4 regions of the Aeromonas enterica genome follow, and region 4 is predicted to be linked to each of the others. Evidence: riboswitches for the same ligand, from Rfam matches in the RefSeq annotation. Region 4 holds a riboswitch; each other region holds the start of a gene.
The links. Region 4 has a riboswitch for cyclic di-GMP ahead of gbpA (N-acetylglucosamine-binding protein GbpA). Riboswitches for the same ligand answer to the same signal wherever they lie in the genome.

Region 1: another riboswitch for cyclic di-GMP. It lies ahead of ACW5XD_RS05375 (fimbrial protein); the one in region 4 lies ahead of gbpA (N-acetylglucosamine-binding protein GbpA).
Region 2: another riboswitch for cyclic di-GMP. It lies ahead of ACW5XD_RS09980 (glycosyl hydrolase family 18 protein); the one in region 4 lies ahead of gbpA (N-acetylglucosamine-binding protein GbpA).
Region 3: another riboswitch for cyclic di-GMP. It lies ahead of lafK (lateral flagellar response regulator transcription factor LafK); the one in region 4 lies ahead of gbpA (N-acetylglucosamine-binding protein GbpA).

What each region holds. Positions count from the first base shown of each region.
Region 1 covers NZ_JBSTYL010000003.1:274,157-278,494, reverse strand. The annotation lists gene ACW5XD_RS05380 (collagenase) at 1-830, opposite strand, end outside; gene ACW5XD_RS05375 (fimbrial protein) at 1,339-1,719, opposite strand; cyclic di-GMP riboswitch class I at 1,761-1,847, opposite strand; gene ACW5XD_RS05370 (fimbrial protein) at 2,651-3,193, shown strand; gene ACW5XD_RS05365 (hypothetical protein) at 3,292-3,690, shown strand; gene ACW5XD_RS05360 (fimbria/pilus outer membrane usher protein) at 3,758-4,338, shown strand, end outside.
Region 2 covers NZ_JBSTYL010000007.1:91,004-95,341, forward strand. The annotation lists gene ACW5XD_RS09975 (hybrid sensor histidine kinase/response regulator) at 1-1,921, shown strand, start outside; cyclic di-GMP riboswitch class I at 2,096-2,183, shown strand; gene ACW5XD_RS09980 (glycosyl hydrolase family 18 protein) at 2,295-4,338, shown strand, end outside.
Region 3 covers NZ_JBSTYL010000008.1:45,015-49,352, forward strand. The annotation lists gene lfhA (lateral flagellar biosynthesis protein LfhA) at 1-1,426, shown strand, start outside; cyclic di-GMP riboswitch class I at 1,622-1,709, shown strand; gene lafK (lateral flagellar response regulator transcription factor LafK) at 1,849-3,225, shown strand; gene lfiE (lateral flagellar hook-basal body complex protein LfiE) at 3,237-3,563, shown strand; gene fliFL (lateral flagellar M-ring protein FliFL) at 3,581-4,338, shown strand, end outside.
Region 4 covers NZ_JBSTYL010000003.1:155,874-160,211, forward strand. The annotation lists gene ACW5XD_RS04795 (M3 family metallopeptidase) at 1-90, opposite strand, end outside; gene ACW5XD_RS04800 (methyl-accepting chemotaxis protein) at 395-2,092, shown strand; cyclic di-GMP riboswitch class I at 2,358-2,443, shown strand; gene gbpA (N-acetylglucosamine-binding protein GbpA) at 2,509-3,930, shown strand; gene cbl (HTH-type transcriptional regulator Cbl) at 4,007-4,338, opposite strand, start outside.

The DNA of each region.
Region 1 (4,338 bases), 120 kb from region 4:
GTGTCTTTCAGTACCACCTGTACCTCGCTGCCGGCGGGCAGGGTCTGGCGGCAAATCCGATAGCTGATGGTCTTGTCCCCCTCCTGGCGGATTTGGGGCTCGTCGCACTCTTGCTGGGTCTTGGCCTCGTCCAGTTGCCAGCTGTATTGACGCCAGACATGGATCTCGCTCACCTGGCTGGCAGCCTGACTGCCCGCCATGGGCTGCAGGCGGAAGAAGATATGCTCGAGGCGGCCGTCCCGCTCGTTGGGGGTCTCTTCCAGCACGCTCAGTTGTTGCCAGTTTTGCGGTTGATATTGCCAAACCGGCTCGGCGCAGCGGCCCTGTGCATTGAGCTCGCAGCGATCCAGCTCCTGCTCGTTGTGACTCAGGATGATGCGTTCGGCCAGCGGCAGGCGGTCCTGACGCGGGGCGGTCGGGGTGCCCGTCAGCGGTTCCCAGCGACCCTGTTTCAGACCGTAGCCAAAGTCATAGCTGCTGGCCGGGATGGCCTTGCCTACCGGCACCACCTGCTCGCAGCTGAGGTAACGGATCTGCCAGCCCTGCTCGATCCTGAGTTGCGGCTCGCCGCATTGCTGTTCTGCCAGCACGGTCAGATTGGCCTCGCTCCAGTCGAAACGGCGATAGACACGCAGTTGCTGATAGGGGGCATCGCCATTGCGTGCGCTGAGCTCATAGGTCACTTCGGTGACGCGATCAGCCAGCTGACGGCTCGACTCGCCGTTCAACCGGTATTGTTGCCAGTCTGTGGGGGTGTAATTGGCCAGCGCCGAAGTGGCAAGCATGCCCGGCACTGCCAAGAGCAGTAACCTGGTACCCAGATAGTTCATTTTTATCCCTTTGGTTTTATGTCTGCGTGGTTGTCGCGGGCAATGTACTAAGTTCCAAAGGGGTATCAACTCACCAGTCAGGCCATATAAATCATTTATTTAGCTTGGATGATAACAAAGTCAGCCTCATTGGGGGCTGCAGTGATAGCAAGGACTCATCCACCATTTGGGGGGGATATAAGCCTGGGTACATGAGTTTGATGGGTTTTTCACTTGAAGATTTATCCGTGCGTCGGAACTGCGGATGTGAGACACAGGTAGCAAGGAGAGGGCCAGCTGCGATACGGGCCGAAGATAGTAGAGGGATTGGGCCCTGTCACAGGGGGAATGATGGAGCCAAAAGCCAACGAGAAAGGGTGAGACTGGCAAGCACCCATCCGCCAAACAGGGGATCAGGTGCTTGGATTGCCCACCTCTCGTCTCTGGCTATTTGTCTGCTTGTTGCCGATATAGGGCGCAAGCCCCGTGGTTGCAGGCAACTCCGGGCGTGAGCGCAATCTGGATCGTGCTAGAGGTAGCTCACCGTCACGATAGCCGTGTTGCTGCTGCTCTCCGACAGCCTGTAACTCAAGGTGCTGCTGATGGCGTTGAGACTGCCAGCTTGCTGCAGGCTGGCCAAATCCATGATCTGGTGTTGAGTGCCGGAATAACAGGTCACGCTATGGTCAGAAAAATCACACGGTGATTCGTAGATGGTCCCGATAAAGGCCACGCTGCCATCTTGAGCTGATGCTGTCGCGGGCAGTAGCGCTACGCCAAGCAGCACAGCGGTGGCGGCAGAAGAAGCAAAGCGGATGGTACTGTGGTGGAGAAAGCCAGCGGGAGTATTGGAAGTGTTCATGTTTATGTCCTTTTCGTTACAGGTCGTTGTACGAAAAGGGCAACGCAATCAAAGAGAATGGCATACAGGTTATGACATCACTCTTCTCAGATGGCAGCTTCGCTGTCTTAGGTATTTAAACCCTTAGACCGGTGGCTTTGCGTCCCGACCTTTCGACCGGTTTGCCCTTTACTCTATGTTTAGATGATAACCTCCTGCATCGAGAAATCAATCGACAAAAAATTTGAGATATAGCTTACAAATAGCAGCAGTCATTCGTATTCGTATCGAGATACAGTCACGATGTTCTCTTTTAGTTTATTATTAATGATGTGGAATAAATCTTTGGATGGTGAAAATATGGTCAGCGTGGAGGTGCATTTCACATTAATAGATTTGTTATTTTCCCAGCGCATGGAATGGCTACACATTTTACTCATATATGTCATCCGTTATCTATAGACTCCATACGAGCTATAGGAACGGTAGCTGATGGGGAAATGATATCTCCTTCATATCTGATGGTGATTTATTGAAATTCACTCAGGTTGTGTTGGCTAGTGTTGTCATATAAGTGATATATATATTCAATAGTTGGCTACTATTGTTTGTTAATGTTTTTATTTGCGGTAAGTTATTGATTTTAGTGTGTTTATTTTGCAATCTTTAAAAATCAAAATGTATTTGATGTGCATCGTATATATCGCTAATTTATCGAAAAGCAAAAGCTGAACCAAGCTTTCTGTGCACATGAATATGTAGGCATGTCAATGAGCACAGATGCAGGAGATAGGGGGTAGCGGGAACTATCCCTTGGCAACTTTTGCTTTTAACATGCACAGATAAATCTATCTGTGGTCATTTCTCATCGAGTTGTTGGTGAGAGGTCGGCTTACTGGTAGTTGCTGTGTGATAATATTGCGGCATCATCGAAAACCATGACTCCAGCTTGGTTTAGATGATGCCGCATAACAACACGCGTTAATGTAGGTATACACAAATGAAAGTTAATAAAGTTCTGGTTGCCATGGGTGTTGGTTCTGTAATGCTGTGCGGCTCTGCTCTTGCTGCCGGCGGCGCTGGTTCAGGCAAAGTTACTTTTAATGGCGAGATCATCAATGCGCCTTGCTCCGTAGCCTCTGAGTCTGCTGATCAAGTCGTTGAAATGGGCCAGATCAGCACCAAAGAGCTGGTTAACGGTGGGGAGTCCAACTCCAAGCCGTTTAGCATCAAGCTGCTGAACTGCGAAATTACCCCTGAGGAAGATGCCGTCAAAGTGACCTTCAGTGGTTCCAAGGATCCTGTTGACCAGAGCCTGTTGGTTATCGGTGGTGGTCAAGCTGCTGGTGCCGGCATCAAGATGACTGCTCCGGGTGGCGATGCGATTGTATTGGGCGAACCTACAACTGCCTTCAATCTGGTAAATGGCGACAACGAACTGCCCTTCAGTGCCGTGTTGAAAGGCTATGCCGACCAGACTACTAACCCGCTGATTGCCGGTGCTTTCACTGCGGTTACCAACTTTACTCTCTCCTACGAGTAATCGTCTGCCTTAACGTGTGACAAGGGTTGTGGTGGTGAAAACCACTACAACCTCACACATCTTTTTCCTCTCACCGGACCTTGATCATGAAGATGTCAATGATGGTGCCAGTGGTGCTGCAGGTTGTGATGATGGCAAGCCCTGCTAATGCGAATGAACTGACGGATGGTTTGGCTGAATCAGCTTGCACACTCGGTGATCTGGATGAACTGCACAGCATTCCCTGGCAACAGCAACGCCATGGCACACTAAAAATCAGTGGCTGTCAGATTAAAGGACCAGTGAGTGAGTCACTGTCTCATATATCCATGTCCGTGCATGGTGCCATGACCGATGATTTGGGAATCATCAACAATGGACAATATTATAAGGTGTCAGGTGAGCGTTTTATTATTTCGAATGTTGTCAATGACGATATGGAACTTCATATCAGTCTGAAGAGTAGCAAGCCATTTTATTCAGACAATATGGCCTTGTTTGAACTTAGTTATATGTAGGCAAACAGCTTGCTTAGTGTAGACACCTCATTGTGTGAGACCGTTATGATATCCCTAGAGTCAAAATATGAGCGTTGCAACATCAAACTCTGTTAGAAAACATGTTTTTAAAAAAGCGTTTATGCTATGCATGCCTTGTTTACTGGTAATGAAAAATAATGCATGGGCAGAAACGGAGTTTAATATTGATGCGCTTGATCTGGATGAGCGGACCAAGATAGATCTTTCTCAGTTCGCGGACAAAGGCTATATCCTGCCTGGCGATTACTATCTTGAAATTGAGGTTAACAAAAATAAATTGCCACTCCAGAAAATCCCGTTTTATGAGCTGGAAGATGGCAAGGGAAAAGGTGGCGTTGCCTGCTTGCCTCCGGATCTCGTCCCCAAAATGGCACTGACTGATGAAGCCATTGCCAAAATCGATACCTGGCATCAGGGCCAGTGTGCCAATGTGCAGGCTCTGGATGGGGTCGTGGTCTCGAATGATATCGGCAATGGTCTGCTCAGGATTGCGGTGCCTCAAGCGTGGATGAAATACAGTGACCCCAACTGGATTCCGCCCGAGCAGTGGGATGAAGGTATCACTGGTCTGATGCTGGATTACAACATCAATGCCCAGATCAACGAAGGGAGTGACTATTCCAATCG
Region 2 (4,338 bases), on a different contig from region 4:
CACCACGGCGCTCTATCAGGCGCGGGTCTCGGTCAAGGAGCTGGAGATGCTGGCGGCCCGCTTCGTCGGCTCGAGTCGGGTCAAGCGCGCCTTCGGTCGCTTCGCCGGTGAGCGGGGCGGCACCCTGGCGCCCCAGATGCAGGCCTCCGCCGAGCTGATTGCCCACACCGAGCGGCTGCTGGCCGGGGTGTTCGGCACCTCGTCCGCCCGCCTGGTGCTGGCCTCGGCCCTGCAGGGGCGCAACATGCAGCTCGAAGAGATCGCCACCATAGTGGACGAGGCCTCAGACGTGTTTCGCTTCAACCGCGGCCTGCTGCAGGGGGCCATCGAACACATGGGGCAGGGGATCTCGGTGGTGGACCGGGAGCTCAAGCTGGTGGCCTGGAACCGGCGCTACATAGAGCTGTTTCACTACCCGCCCGGCCTCATCCAGATGGGGCGCGCCATCGAGGAGATCATCCGTTACAACGCCGAGCAGGGGCTGTGCGGTCCGGGCGATATCGAGGCCCATGTGGCGCGGCGGGTCGCCTTCATGCTGCGCGGCAGCCCCCACATCTCGGCGCGGGAGAGGCCCGATGGCCGGGTGATCGAGATGCAGGGCAACCCCATGCCGGCGGGCGGCTTCGTGATGACCTTTACTGACATCACCCCGTTTCGCGACGCCGAACGGGTGCTGCGCGAGGCCAACGAACATCTGGAGGCGCGGGTGGCCGAGCGTACCCACGAGCTCTCCGAGCTCAACCGCCAGCTGTTGCTGGTAAACCAGCAGGTGGAGCGAGCCAACCACTCCAAGAGCCGCTTCCTGGCGGCGGTGAGCCACGATCTGACCCAGCCCCTCAATGCGGCCAAGCTGTTTACCTCTTCTCTGCTGGAGATGCTGCCGCCCCGGGATGAGACGGCCCGCATCGCCCGTCACATCGACGATGCGCTGGGGGCGACCGAGGATCTCATCACGGATCTGCTCGACATCTCGCGGTTGGAGGCGGGCAAATTCAAGGCCAAGAAGCTGGATTTCGCCCTGCACGACGTGTTCGACAACCTCAAGGCGGAGTTCGGGGTGCTGGCGCAGGCAGGAGGGGTCCAGTTCTCAGTGGTGGAGAGCAGGCTCGCGGTCTACAGCGACGTGCGCCTGTTGCGGCGGGTGTTGCAAAACTTCCTCACCAATGCGTTTCGCTACAACCCGGGCGGCCGTGTGCTGCTCGGTTGCCGCCGGCTGGGGGACAAGGTGCGCATCGAGGTGTGGGACAACGGCCCCGGCATCCCGGCCGACAAGCAGGAGGCTATTTTCGACGAGTTCTCCCGCCTCGATCACTCCCGCACCGCCAAGGAGCAGGGGTTGGGGCTGGGGCTCGCCATTGCCCGCGGCATCGCTCTGGTGCTGGGCCACAACCTGACACTGCGCAGTTGGCCGGGGGCGGGATCCGTGTTTGCCATCACCCTCAACCTGGCGACCCGTCCTGTTGCAACGACGCAGGTGGCGGCTCCCGCACTGCGGGACAGCCAGCTGGAGGGGATCCGGGTGCTCTGCATCGACAACGAGAGCGACATTCTCATCGCCATGCACTCCCTGCTGGGGCGCTGGGGTTGCGAGGTCGTCTGTGCCCAGAGCCTGGTTCAGGCGGAGGATCTCATCGCTGGTGGCTTCCTGCCGCAGCTGGTGCTCTCCGATTACCACCTGGATGACGGCAAGACAGGCTTGCAGGCACTGCACATGCTGCGCCTCGCCCATGGCAACGACATCGGCGGCATCATCATCAGTGCGGATCGCAAGAGCGAGTTGCAGGCGCAGATCCGCGAGCACGGCTACGGCTACATCAGCAAGCCGGTCAAACCGCTCAAGTTACGAGCATTGATGAACAGCGTATTACGGCCAGCCAAACTTGATGATGATCACGAAACAAGTAATTCGTCTGATTTTTAATCTCGTCTCCTCAGACGGCAAGATCAGCACTTTCTGACGAGATAAGGTGCTTTTTCTTCTCGTTTGAGGCTTGTTTTCGGTAAAAAGCGGCTTGTTAATAGCCGATCCCGGGTTTGCCCTTCCTCCTTGCCCTCCCTTATAGTCAGGTCGCGATTATTTTTGTCGCAAATCAAGTTGTGCAAAAGGCAAACCGGACGAAAGTCCGGGACGCAAAGCTTCCGGTCTAAGGGTCAGCAGTACCTAAGACAGCGGGGCCACCACAGGTTGTTTCGTCCATGGGCCAAGCCATGGCGCGATGTTGTCTGCGTTACCTGTCAGGTTGGCGTTGCCTTTTTCGTTATTTATTCCAAGAACGAAATAAGGATATTCAACTATGTTAAGTCCAAAACCCTCCGTACTGGCGTTGTTGGTCGGGGGTCTGTGTGCCTCCTCCGCCTTCGCTGCCGCTCCCGGCAAACCCACCATAGGCTGGGGCGAAACCAAGTTCGCCATCGTCGAAGTGGATCAAGCCGCCACCGCCTACAACAAGCTGGTCAAGGTACACGCCGATGGCGCACCGGTCAGCGTGAGCTGGAACCTCTGGTCCGGGGATGTCGGCCAGACCGCCAAGGTGCTGCTCGATGGCAAGGAGGTGTGGTCAGGCGCAGCCTCCGCAGCCGGCACTGCCAACTTCAAGGTGACCAAGGGGGGCCGCTACCAGATGCAGGTGGCCCTGTGCAATGCCGATGGTTGCACCCTCTCGGACAAAAAAGAGATCCTGGTGGCCGACACCGACGGCAGCCACCTGGTGCCGCTCAAGGCGCCGCTGCAGGAGAACAACAAGCCTTACGCCAACAAGTCCGGCAAGGTGGTGGGGGCCTACTATGTGGAGTGGGGCGTCTATGGTCGCAAGTTCACCGTGGACAAGGTCCCGGCCCAGAACCTGACCCACATCCTCTACGGTTTTACTCCCATCTGCGGGGGCAACGGCATCAACGACAGCCTCAAAGAGATCTCCGGCAGTTTCGAGGCGCTGCAACGCTCCTGTGCCGGGCGTGAAGACTTCAAGGTCTCCATCCACGATCCCTGGGCCGCCATCCAGATGGGGCAGGGCAATCTCACCGCCTATGACGAGCCCTACAAGGGCAACTTCGGCAACCTGATGGCGCTCAAGAAGGCCTATCCGGACCTGAAAATTCTCCCCTCCATCGGTGGCTGGACCCTCTCGGACCCCTTCTTCTTCTTCGGTGACAAGGCCAAGCGTGACACCTTCGTCGCCTCGGTGAAGGAGTACCTGCAGACCTGGAAATTCTTCGACGGGGTGGATATCGACTGGGAATTCCCGGGCGGCCTGGGGGCCAACCCCAACCTGGGCAGCGCCTCCGATGGCGAGACTTATGTGCTGCTGATGAAGGAGTTGCGCGCCATGCTCGACGAGCTGAGCGCAGAGACGGGCCGCACTTACGAACTCACCTCCGCCATCAGCGCCGGCGGTGACAAGATTGCCAAGGTGGACTATCGCGCCGCCCAGCAATACATGAATCACATCTTCCTGATGAGCTACGACTTCAACGGCGCCTGGACCAATACCGGGTTGGGCCACCAGACCGCGCTCTACGAGTCGAGCTGGGATCCGAACACCAAGTACACCACCGACAAGGGGGTCAAGGCGCTGCTGGGCCAGGGCGTGGATCCAGGCAAAGTCGTGGTGGGCGCGGCCATGTATGGCCGTGGCTGGACCGGCGTCAGCGGGTATCAGGGCAACAACCCCTTCACCGGCACCGCCACAGGCCCGATTGCGGGTAGCGAAGCGGAAGGGATCTGGGAGAAGGGGGTCATCGACTACCGCGGCATCGCCAAGGGCAAGATGGCCGGTGACTGGCAGTACAGCTATGACGAAGTGGCCGAGGCGCCCTATGTGTTCAAGGCTTCCACCGGCGAGCTCATCACCTTCGATGACGAGCGTTCGGTCAAGGCCAAGGGGCAGTACGTGCTGGCCAACCAGCTCGGCGGCATGTTCGCCTGGGAAATCGACGCCGACAACGGCGACATTCTCAATGCCATGCACGAGGGGCTGGGCAACGGGGAAGGCACAACACCGCCGGTCAACAAGCCGCCGGTGGCCAACGCCGGCACAGATCTCGCGGTGACCGGGCCGGCAGAGCTGGTGCTGGATGGCTCTTCTTCCCGCGATCCGGAAGGGGCGGTGCTGAGCTACAGCTGGACCCAGATTTCCGGTCCCAAGGCGACCCTGAGCGATGCCAACCAGGCCAAGGCCAAGGTGAGCGTCGATGCGGTCAGCCAGGACGTCAATCTGGTGTTCGAACTGACGGTGACCGACGATCACAGCCTCAGTGCCAAGGATCAGGTGGTGGTGACCAACAAGGCGCCGCAGCCCAACCTGCCGCCTGTGGTGACGGTGCAGGACAAGGTCTCGG
Region 3 (4,338 bases), on a different contig from region 4:
ATTCCAGCACTCGCTACCGGTTGCGGAAGCGTTCCAGAGTTATGCACTGCTCACCATAGGTGATGGTCTGGTCGCCCAGATCCCTTCTTTGCTGATGTCTACCGCTGCGGCCATCATAGTGACTCGGGTCAGCGATGAAGGCGAGATGTCGGATCAAGTGGGTCAGCAGATCCTGGCATCGCCGCGGGTTATCTACACCGCCGCTGCCATCATGTTGATCCTGGGTCTGGTGCCAGGTATGCCCATGCTGGCTTTTCTCAGCTTTGCCGCCGTGCTGGCATGGGCAGGTTGGAGTGTCAGCAAGCGTCGGGTCAATGATCCTGATCTCGATGCAGCCCAGGAGCTGACGCGCCAGATGGTGCAGTCCGAGCCACAGGGACTGGAGTGGCAGGACCTGCCTCCTGTCGATGCGGTCGCCATTGAGCTGGGCTATCGGCTGGTGCCCTTGGCAGAAGCGGACAAGGGAGCCGAACTGCTTGCCCGGGTACGGGGTATTCGCAAAACCCTGTCCGAGCAATATGGCTTCCTGCTGCCCGAGATCCGGGTGCGTGACAACTTGCAGTTGCAACCCGATCAATACCGGATCAAGTTGTCCGGTGTGGCACTTGCGGCTGGTAACGTCGACTGTCAGCGACTGATGGCGATTAGCAGCGGGGAGACATATGGTGCCCTGGATGGTGAGCTGACGCAGGATCCAGCCTATGGCATGAATGCAGTCTGGATCTCGCCGGAGAACAAGGCTAAGGCCTTGAACCTGGGTTATTCCGTAGTCGATTCCGCAACAGTTATCGCCACTCATGCCAGCAAATTGTTGAGAGAGCAGCTTGATTCTCTATTTGGCCATGATGAAGTAGGCAAGTTGGGCCAATATCTGGCTACCCAGTCACCCCGTCTGGCAGAAGAACTTAATCTGGCGCTGACTCAAATGCAGCAACTGAGGGTTTTCCGACAGTTGCTCAAGGAGCAGATCAGCCTCACCGATATTCGAACCATTGCCACCACCTTGCTGGATGCAAGCGAGCTGACCAAGGATCCTGTCTTGCTGGCGTCCGATGTCCGGTGTGCCTTGAAACGCCAGATTATCAGACAGGCGATTGGGTCGCGCGATATTTTAGCCGCGTTTACCTTGGAGGATCGTCTTGAGCAGACGCTGTTGGCTGCAATGACCCAATCCCAGCAACAGGGAAAAATTCAGCTGGACAGCTTCCCGGTTGATCCTCAGCTGCTGGCGCAGTTGCAGCAAAATATGCCATTGGTGAAAGAGCAGTTGCAACAGCAAGGTCATGCTCCGGTATTGGTTGTCATGCCTCAGCTCAGGCCCTTGATGGCAAGATATGCTCGTTCCTTTTCAAAAGGTCTCAAAGTGCTTTCTTATAATGAAATACCAGAAGATCTGAGGGTGGAAGTTATTGGGACTCTGGGCTGAAACTGAACTGCCATGTTGTGAACAGATGGGAAGGTTATATTCCGCATATCTACTTGAATTGTCATTGGAAGCCGCTATGATGTGACGGTTTTTGACGCACAAGATGTTAAAAGCATATAACAAATATAACAATTCACATGTGTCACACAGCTATCACTGGAGAAGTGGAGTTGTCTTGTCCCACTATGGACAGTCGCATGATAAAGGCAAACTGAACTGAAAAGTCAGGACGCAAAGCCTCCGGTCTTATAGCAGCAATGCTAATGATAGCGGGGTTACCAAGGCTATTGTTACTGCCTTGATACCATTCTTTGTATAAATGAGACGCCCGTTAGAGGCGCCATTTTCTGTATGGTGCGTTTTTATTTTTGACACATCAGTTCTGTTGATTGGTTTGTCCACCATCACGGGTTCGGGTTCATATGCTTTCGGATATTTCTATCAAGAAAAACTCAAGATCGATTGGTATTGAGTCAGCACCTCATTTGTTATTGGTTAGACCAGTGTTTTCAAATGGAAATGATATTGAGGGGAGGTTGTTGGCGCAGGGGTACGCTGTTTCCTGTGTTGATTCGATCAATAAGTCTAAATTAATTCTCGCCAATAACTCAGTTGCTCTGGTCTTGCTCGATATGGATCTCATGACCGAGGCTGGTCCTCAATTAGTGCATGAATTCTGCGGTGTCGATTGCATTATTCTGGTTAATGAACAGCAGGCTTATCTTGCGGCAGAAGCCATGCGGGCGGGGGCGATTGACTACATCATCAAACCCTTTGGCTATCAACAAATGCTCGATGCGGTGAAGGGGGCGTTGCGTCTGCGCCAAACCATTCCCAATCTGATCGCTACCTCTACCATGAGCCTGCAGGTACTGCAACTTGCTCGTCGTGCAGCCAAAACGTCTGCCACCATCCTCATTGGTGGTGAGTCGGGAACGGGTAAGGAGCGACTGGCTCGCTATATCCACGACATGTCCAACCGTGCCGGCAAACCTTTTATCGCCATCAACTGCGCTGCAATTCCTGAATCCATGCTCGAATCTATCTTATTTGGCCATAACAAGGGGGCATTCACCGGGGCGACAGGTACACAACCGGGGAAATTTGAGCTGGCACAGGGTGGGACGTTGCTACTTGATGAGATTTCTGAGTTGCCATTGTCGCTGCAGGCCAAGCTGCTGCGTGTTTTGCAAGAGAAGGAAGTCGAGCGGCTCGGCAGTCACCAAACCATCGCACTGGATGTCCGGATTATTGCTGCCAGCAACAAAGATATACGGACGCTTGTTGCCGTGGGCCAGTTTCGGGAAGATCTGTTTTATCGTCTCGACGTGCTTCCCATGAGTTGGCCAGCGCTACGGGAGCGCCCAGATGACATACTGCCATTGGCCGAATATTTCATCGAGCGACATGCTCCTCAGCAAGGCTATCGTCTGAGTGAAAGCGCCCGTCAGCAGCTGTTGGCGTATGGCTGGCCTGGCAATGTCCGGGAGCTGGATAACGTCATGCAGCGTTCATTAATCATGGCTCGCGGATTGCATATTCAAGCAGTCGATTTGATGCTGCCCACTTACACCATTGAATCCGACAATGCGTTACCGGAAGCGTTTTCCGCCCCGGAAGGGCTTAGCGAGACGCGTCGGTATGCCGAATTTCAATTTGTACTAGAGACCCTGCGCCGCTTTCGCGGCCATCGGACCCGCACGGCAGAGGCCCTTGGTATGACGACCCGGGCACTGAGATACAAGCTGGCGGCCATGCGTGAGCAGGGCATAGATATTGAGCAGCAGCTTCAAAACTAAGGGATAACCGAGTGAAGATTGAAATGATGTCATCACAGGTGACGCTCTTGCAGCAGATGCAGGAGATGCAGCGAGTCGCCAACCAAACCCCTTCCATCGAATTAAATGATGCATCGAATGTGTCATTCACCGATGCCATGCGCGATGTCGTCGGGCGAGTCAACGAGCAGCAAAATACCGCCTCAAAACTGATGACCGCTGTCGATGCGGGTCAGAGCGATGACTTGGTGGGGGCCATGGTGGCCAGCCAGAAAGCCGGTCTCAGTTTTTCCGCCCTGATGCAGGTGCGAAACAAGCTGATGACAGGCTTTGACGACATTATGCGCATGCCACTCTGAGGTAAGTGATGACTGAACTGGTAACGTCCCCGCAAGGGGCTTCGGATTCCTTCAGAACACGAGTCCAGGAAGGGTTGCGCAACTGGCGTAGCCTTTCTCGAGACAACAAATCCATTCTGACAATCGCACTATTGGCGGCCATTGTGGCTGGCACGATCGTCGTGATCCTGTGGACCTCCAGCAAAAATTACGTGCCCCTGTATGGCAAGCAGGAGCTTTACGATACCGCCAACATCATGGAGATGCTGGAGAAGGAGCAAGTGCCATTCCGTTTGGAAAAGAGCACGGGTCAAATTCTGGTCCCCGAGAGTCAGCTTGCCCATGTTCGCATGGCGCTGGCGGCCAGAGGGGTCAGAGCGGCCATGCCTGCCGGTCTGGAAGGGTTGGATAATGTCACAGGCCTTGGCACCAGCGAATTCATGGAGGGCGCCCGCTATCGGCATGCCTTGGAAGGTGAGCTGGCGAGAACCATTATCTCGCTGGATGCGGTGCGCAGTGCACGTGTCCATCTGGCTATTCCCAAGCGGACCCTGTTTGTCGGTCGTGATGAGGAAAAACCCAGTGCCTCTGTGATGCTGGATCTGCAACCGGGTCAGGCAATGGAGCCAGGACAGGTGGAGGCGATCGCCAATCTGGTTGCTGGCAGCATCTCCGGCATGAAGCCGGGTGCTGTGACCATAGTGGATCAGGCTGGTCAGCTGCTCAGCGCCGAGCTGGGTGACAAGGCTGGTTTCGGCAAGCAGAGCGTGCAGCAGATGGAATATGTGCGCAAGCT
Region 4 (4,338 bases):
GGTGGACCAGAACAGATCCTCCTTGCGCCTGTGTACCTGCAGGTAGTCGGCATTGAGCTGGTTCAAATAATTCCTGGCAATGGAACTCATAAATTCCCTCTTGTTATGGGGCAGACCTCTGGGGTGCCCACTCCTTTTTGGTGAAATGCCAACTTATTCACATTTCCTGCAAATAGAACGGCAAATGGTGCGCCGGGATGCGCACGACCACGCTACCAAAAGCGAGGGTTTCTGTCTGCTGGCTATACTGGTTGTCAAAACGCTCAATTAGCGTTCAGTAACCTCAAACCATTGAAAGTTAATTGAAAGTTAATTAAATGTTAATAATGAAATAATCAGGGCCATCGTCATGACTGGCCGCAACCAGACCCGCACGGGAAAGAAGGAAGAGATTATGTTCAAGCTCGGTGATATCGCCGTGAGCCGCAAATTGATGTTGCTGCTCTCACTGGCGCTGGTCGGCTTCATTGCACTGCTGCTCATCTCGGCCAGTGCCCTGAATCGCAATCTGATGAGTGAGCGGGAGGCACGGCTGCAGGCGGTGCTGGATCTCGCCATGAGCCGGATCCAGGCCCTCGCCACCACCCTGCCCGCCGCCCAGGCCCAGGCCGAAGCCAAGGCCATGCTCAACAGCATGCGCTTCGATGGCGACAACTATCTGTTCGTGATCGATGAGACCCGCCACGTGGTGGTGCACCCCACCAAACCTGAACTGGTCGGCCAGCAGATGGGGGAGAGCGGCACGGCAACCGCCGGAGCCCACTGGCAACACATGGTGGACCTCGGCAAGGGGGGGCGGCATGGCCGGCTGGAATATCAATGGATTACCCCTACGGGTGAGGCGGCCCAGAAGATGTCGCTGGTGGCGGGCTACCAGCCCTGGGGCTGGATCCTGGGATCCGGGGTGCTGCTGCAGGACATCGAGGCCACCATCTGGTCCCAGTACCAGCTGATGGGGGGCGCCACCCTGCTGGTGATCCTGCTGATGGGGCTGCTGGGGTTTGCCATCAGCCGCTCCATCGTCAATCCGCTGGCCGAGATCAAGCGCGCCATGCAGCAGGTAGCGGCCGGGGATCTGGTAGTCAGCATACCGATACACGGCAAGGATGAGCTGGGGGTCGTCGCCACCTGCACCAACCAGGGACTCGACGCCATTCGTCGCGCCCTGCTGGAGGCAAGCCAGGGTGCCCGCAACGTGGCGGATGCCGCCCTGCGCATCGCCGCCTCCGCCGAGCAGACCAACCAGGCGGTCAACAGCCAGCGGGATCAGCTGGCCCAGCTCGCCACCGCCATGAACGAGATGAGCGCGACCATCTCGGATGTGGCGGGCCACGCGGAAAATACCGCCCGTGATACCCAGGATGCTACCAACGAGGCCGGGCTTGGCAACCGGGACGTGCATGCCAGCGTGCATGGCATCCAGGCGTTGGCCACCGAGGTGGAGCAGGCCACACTGCAGGTCAATCAGCTCAAGGAGGGGGTGATGCAGATAAGCGAGGTGACCGCCGTCATCAGCGCCATCTCGGAGCAGACCAATCTGCTGGCCCTCAACGCCGCCATCGAGGCGGCACGCGCCGGCGAGCAGGGACGCGGGTTTGCGGTGGTGGCCGACGAGGTGCGTCAACTGGCCAGCCGCACCCGCCAGTCCACCGAGGAGATCCAGAGCACCATAGCCCAGCTGCAGCAACGGGCGGTGACCGCCGCCAGCGCCATGGACGCCAGCCGCAAGCTGGCGGAGAGCAGCGTCAGCCAGTCGGAGAAGGCGGGGCAGGATCTCTCTCTCATCGTCAACCATATCCAGCACGTCAGCGACATGGCGACCCAGATAGCCACCGCCGCCGAGCAGCAGAGCATGGTGGCCGAGGACATGAACCGCAACGTCAGCGGCATCAACGATTCGGCGCTGGAGATGTCCCAGTCCGCCTCGCAACTGGCTCAGGAGAGCGAGTTGCTGGCCGGCCTCTCCCGCAGCCTGGACGAGCGACTGGCGGTGTTCAAACTCGGCAATGCCATCGACCAGCAACTGGAACAGCGGTTGGCACCGCTGCATCAGCAGGCACGTCAGGCCGAACGTCCCCGCGCTCGCCACTGATCCGTCCTGCCCTGTCGCAGGCAATCCCCTGCCAGTCCGGCTGACAGGGGATTTTTTCATTGATAAAAAATGCCTTACTTTTGCATCTTATCGACATAATTGTCGGCACTCCGTACAGCAAGATTATTAAATATACATTTAAAAACATTACGTTAAGTGTTTTCTCTACTCCGATGAGGCCAAGCTGCAAACATTTATACTTAATTATTCAAGAAAAAATAGTCATGATACTGTCGTCGCCAAACGCGACACCATGATCGTTTATATAGTCATTTGGCAAACTGGTTGAAAAGCCAGGACGCAAAGCTTCCGGTCTAAAGACACGTCGTCCAGGATAGCGGGGTTGCCACACGCAAGTGTGTATCGGGGAACGCCCCAGCCAACTGACTGCCCATATCTGTCGAACAGAGGAATGTATGGCAGCAAAAATCCAACTCAATCACCTCGTCGCAGCGCTGGCGCTGCTGACCAGCGGCAGCGTGCTCGCTCACGGCTACATCACCCAGCCGGCCAGCCGCAACTACCAGTGCAACACGGGCGACAATAGCCAGTGTGGTGCGGTGCAATGGGAACCCCAGAGCGTGGAAGGCCCCTCCGGCTTCCCGCAGACCGGCCCCCAGGATGGCCAGATCGCCTCGGCTGGCAGTAGCCGCTGGAGAGAGCTGAACGTCCAGACCAGCGATCGCTGGGCCCGCAAGGAAGTGCAGGCCGGCCCCTTCGCCATCAGCTGGACCTTCACCGCCAACCACGTCACTCGCAACTGGCGTTACTACCTCACCAAACAGGACTGGAATCCGAACCAGCCGCTGACCCGCACCGCCTTCGATCTCACCCCCTTCTGCGTGGTGGATGGCAACATGGTACAACCGCCCAAGCAGGTCACTCATCAGTGCACACTGCCAGAGCGCACCGGTTATCAGCTGATCCTGGGTGTGTGGGAAGTGGGTGACACCAACAACAGCTTCTACAACCTGATCGACGCCAACTTCAAGGGCGGCACCCAGCCACCGCTGAGCTGGAGCCAGGGCGGTACCATCTACCCTTCCACCGATCTGGCGGCCGGTGACAAGGCCAGAACCCTGGTATTCGACGCCAATGGCGTGCGCCCCGATCTGCAGACCGAGCTGACCATCACCACCACGGAGCAGGGTCAGAAGAACAACTGGGCCCATGCCCTGGCCAGCAAGATCAATGCAGAGCAGAGCCAGATCCGCGCCGGTCAGCAGAATGCCGACGGTCAGTTCAACCCCGTCTACGGCCAGAACCCCGTCTATCTCAAGGCAGGCAGCGCGCTGGAGCGGGTCGAAATCCAGCTCGAACAGCTGCAACCGCCGGTGGGCAACGACATCAGCGTGAGCGGTCTGGAGAGCGAGTACCTGCTCGACAACGGCAAACTGACCCTCGACTTCACCGTCACGGCGCAAGGGGATCTCACCGTCACCAACACCCTGTATGACCACGGTGGTGTGGCTAAAGGCCAATCCTCTGCCGACATCAAGGACAGCAGCCAGAGCTTCACCATGCCGCTCACCGGGCTCAGCGCCGGCCACCACCAGCTGGTGATCGAGGCCAAGCCGAAGGCCGGTGGCGAAGCCCTGCAGCAGACGCTGGATCTGATGCTCAAGGATCCGTCCGGTGGTGACTACCAGTTCACCTTCCCGGAAGGACTCAAGTCCTACACGGATGGCACCAGGGTGCTGCAACCCAAGAATGGCAAGATCTACCAGTGCAAGCCCTTCCCCTACCGCGGCTGGTGCAGCCAATGGTCGGCCAGTGCCACCCAGTATGAACCCGGGGTCGGTACCAATTGGCAAGACGCCTGGATTGCGCTGAACTGAGCCAGTTCTAAAAGTTGAAACGCCATAACTAAAACGGGGAGCCACTGGCTCCCCGTTTTAGTTGGTGTCACCAGACTCAGATCTGGAAGTCGAGGGCGGGCTCGCCACCCATGGCGCGGGCCTGAATGTCTGCCAGCGCCAGCTCGGGGTTGCAGAGCTGGATGAACTGCCAGGCGAAGTTGTGCTGGAACTGCCCCTGCTTGAGACCGATCCAGGCGGTGTGGGGCGCAAACAGCCGGCTGCCATCAAGCTGCACCAGCCCCTTGTCGCGCTGGGTGTCGAACGCCATGTCCGCCAGTATGCCGACCCCCATCTCCAGTTCAACATAGGTCTTGATGACGTCGGAATCCTGCGCGGTCAGCAGGATCTGTGGCGCGATGCCCGCCTCGGCAAACGCCTCGTCCACCC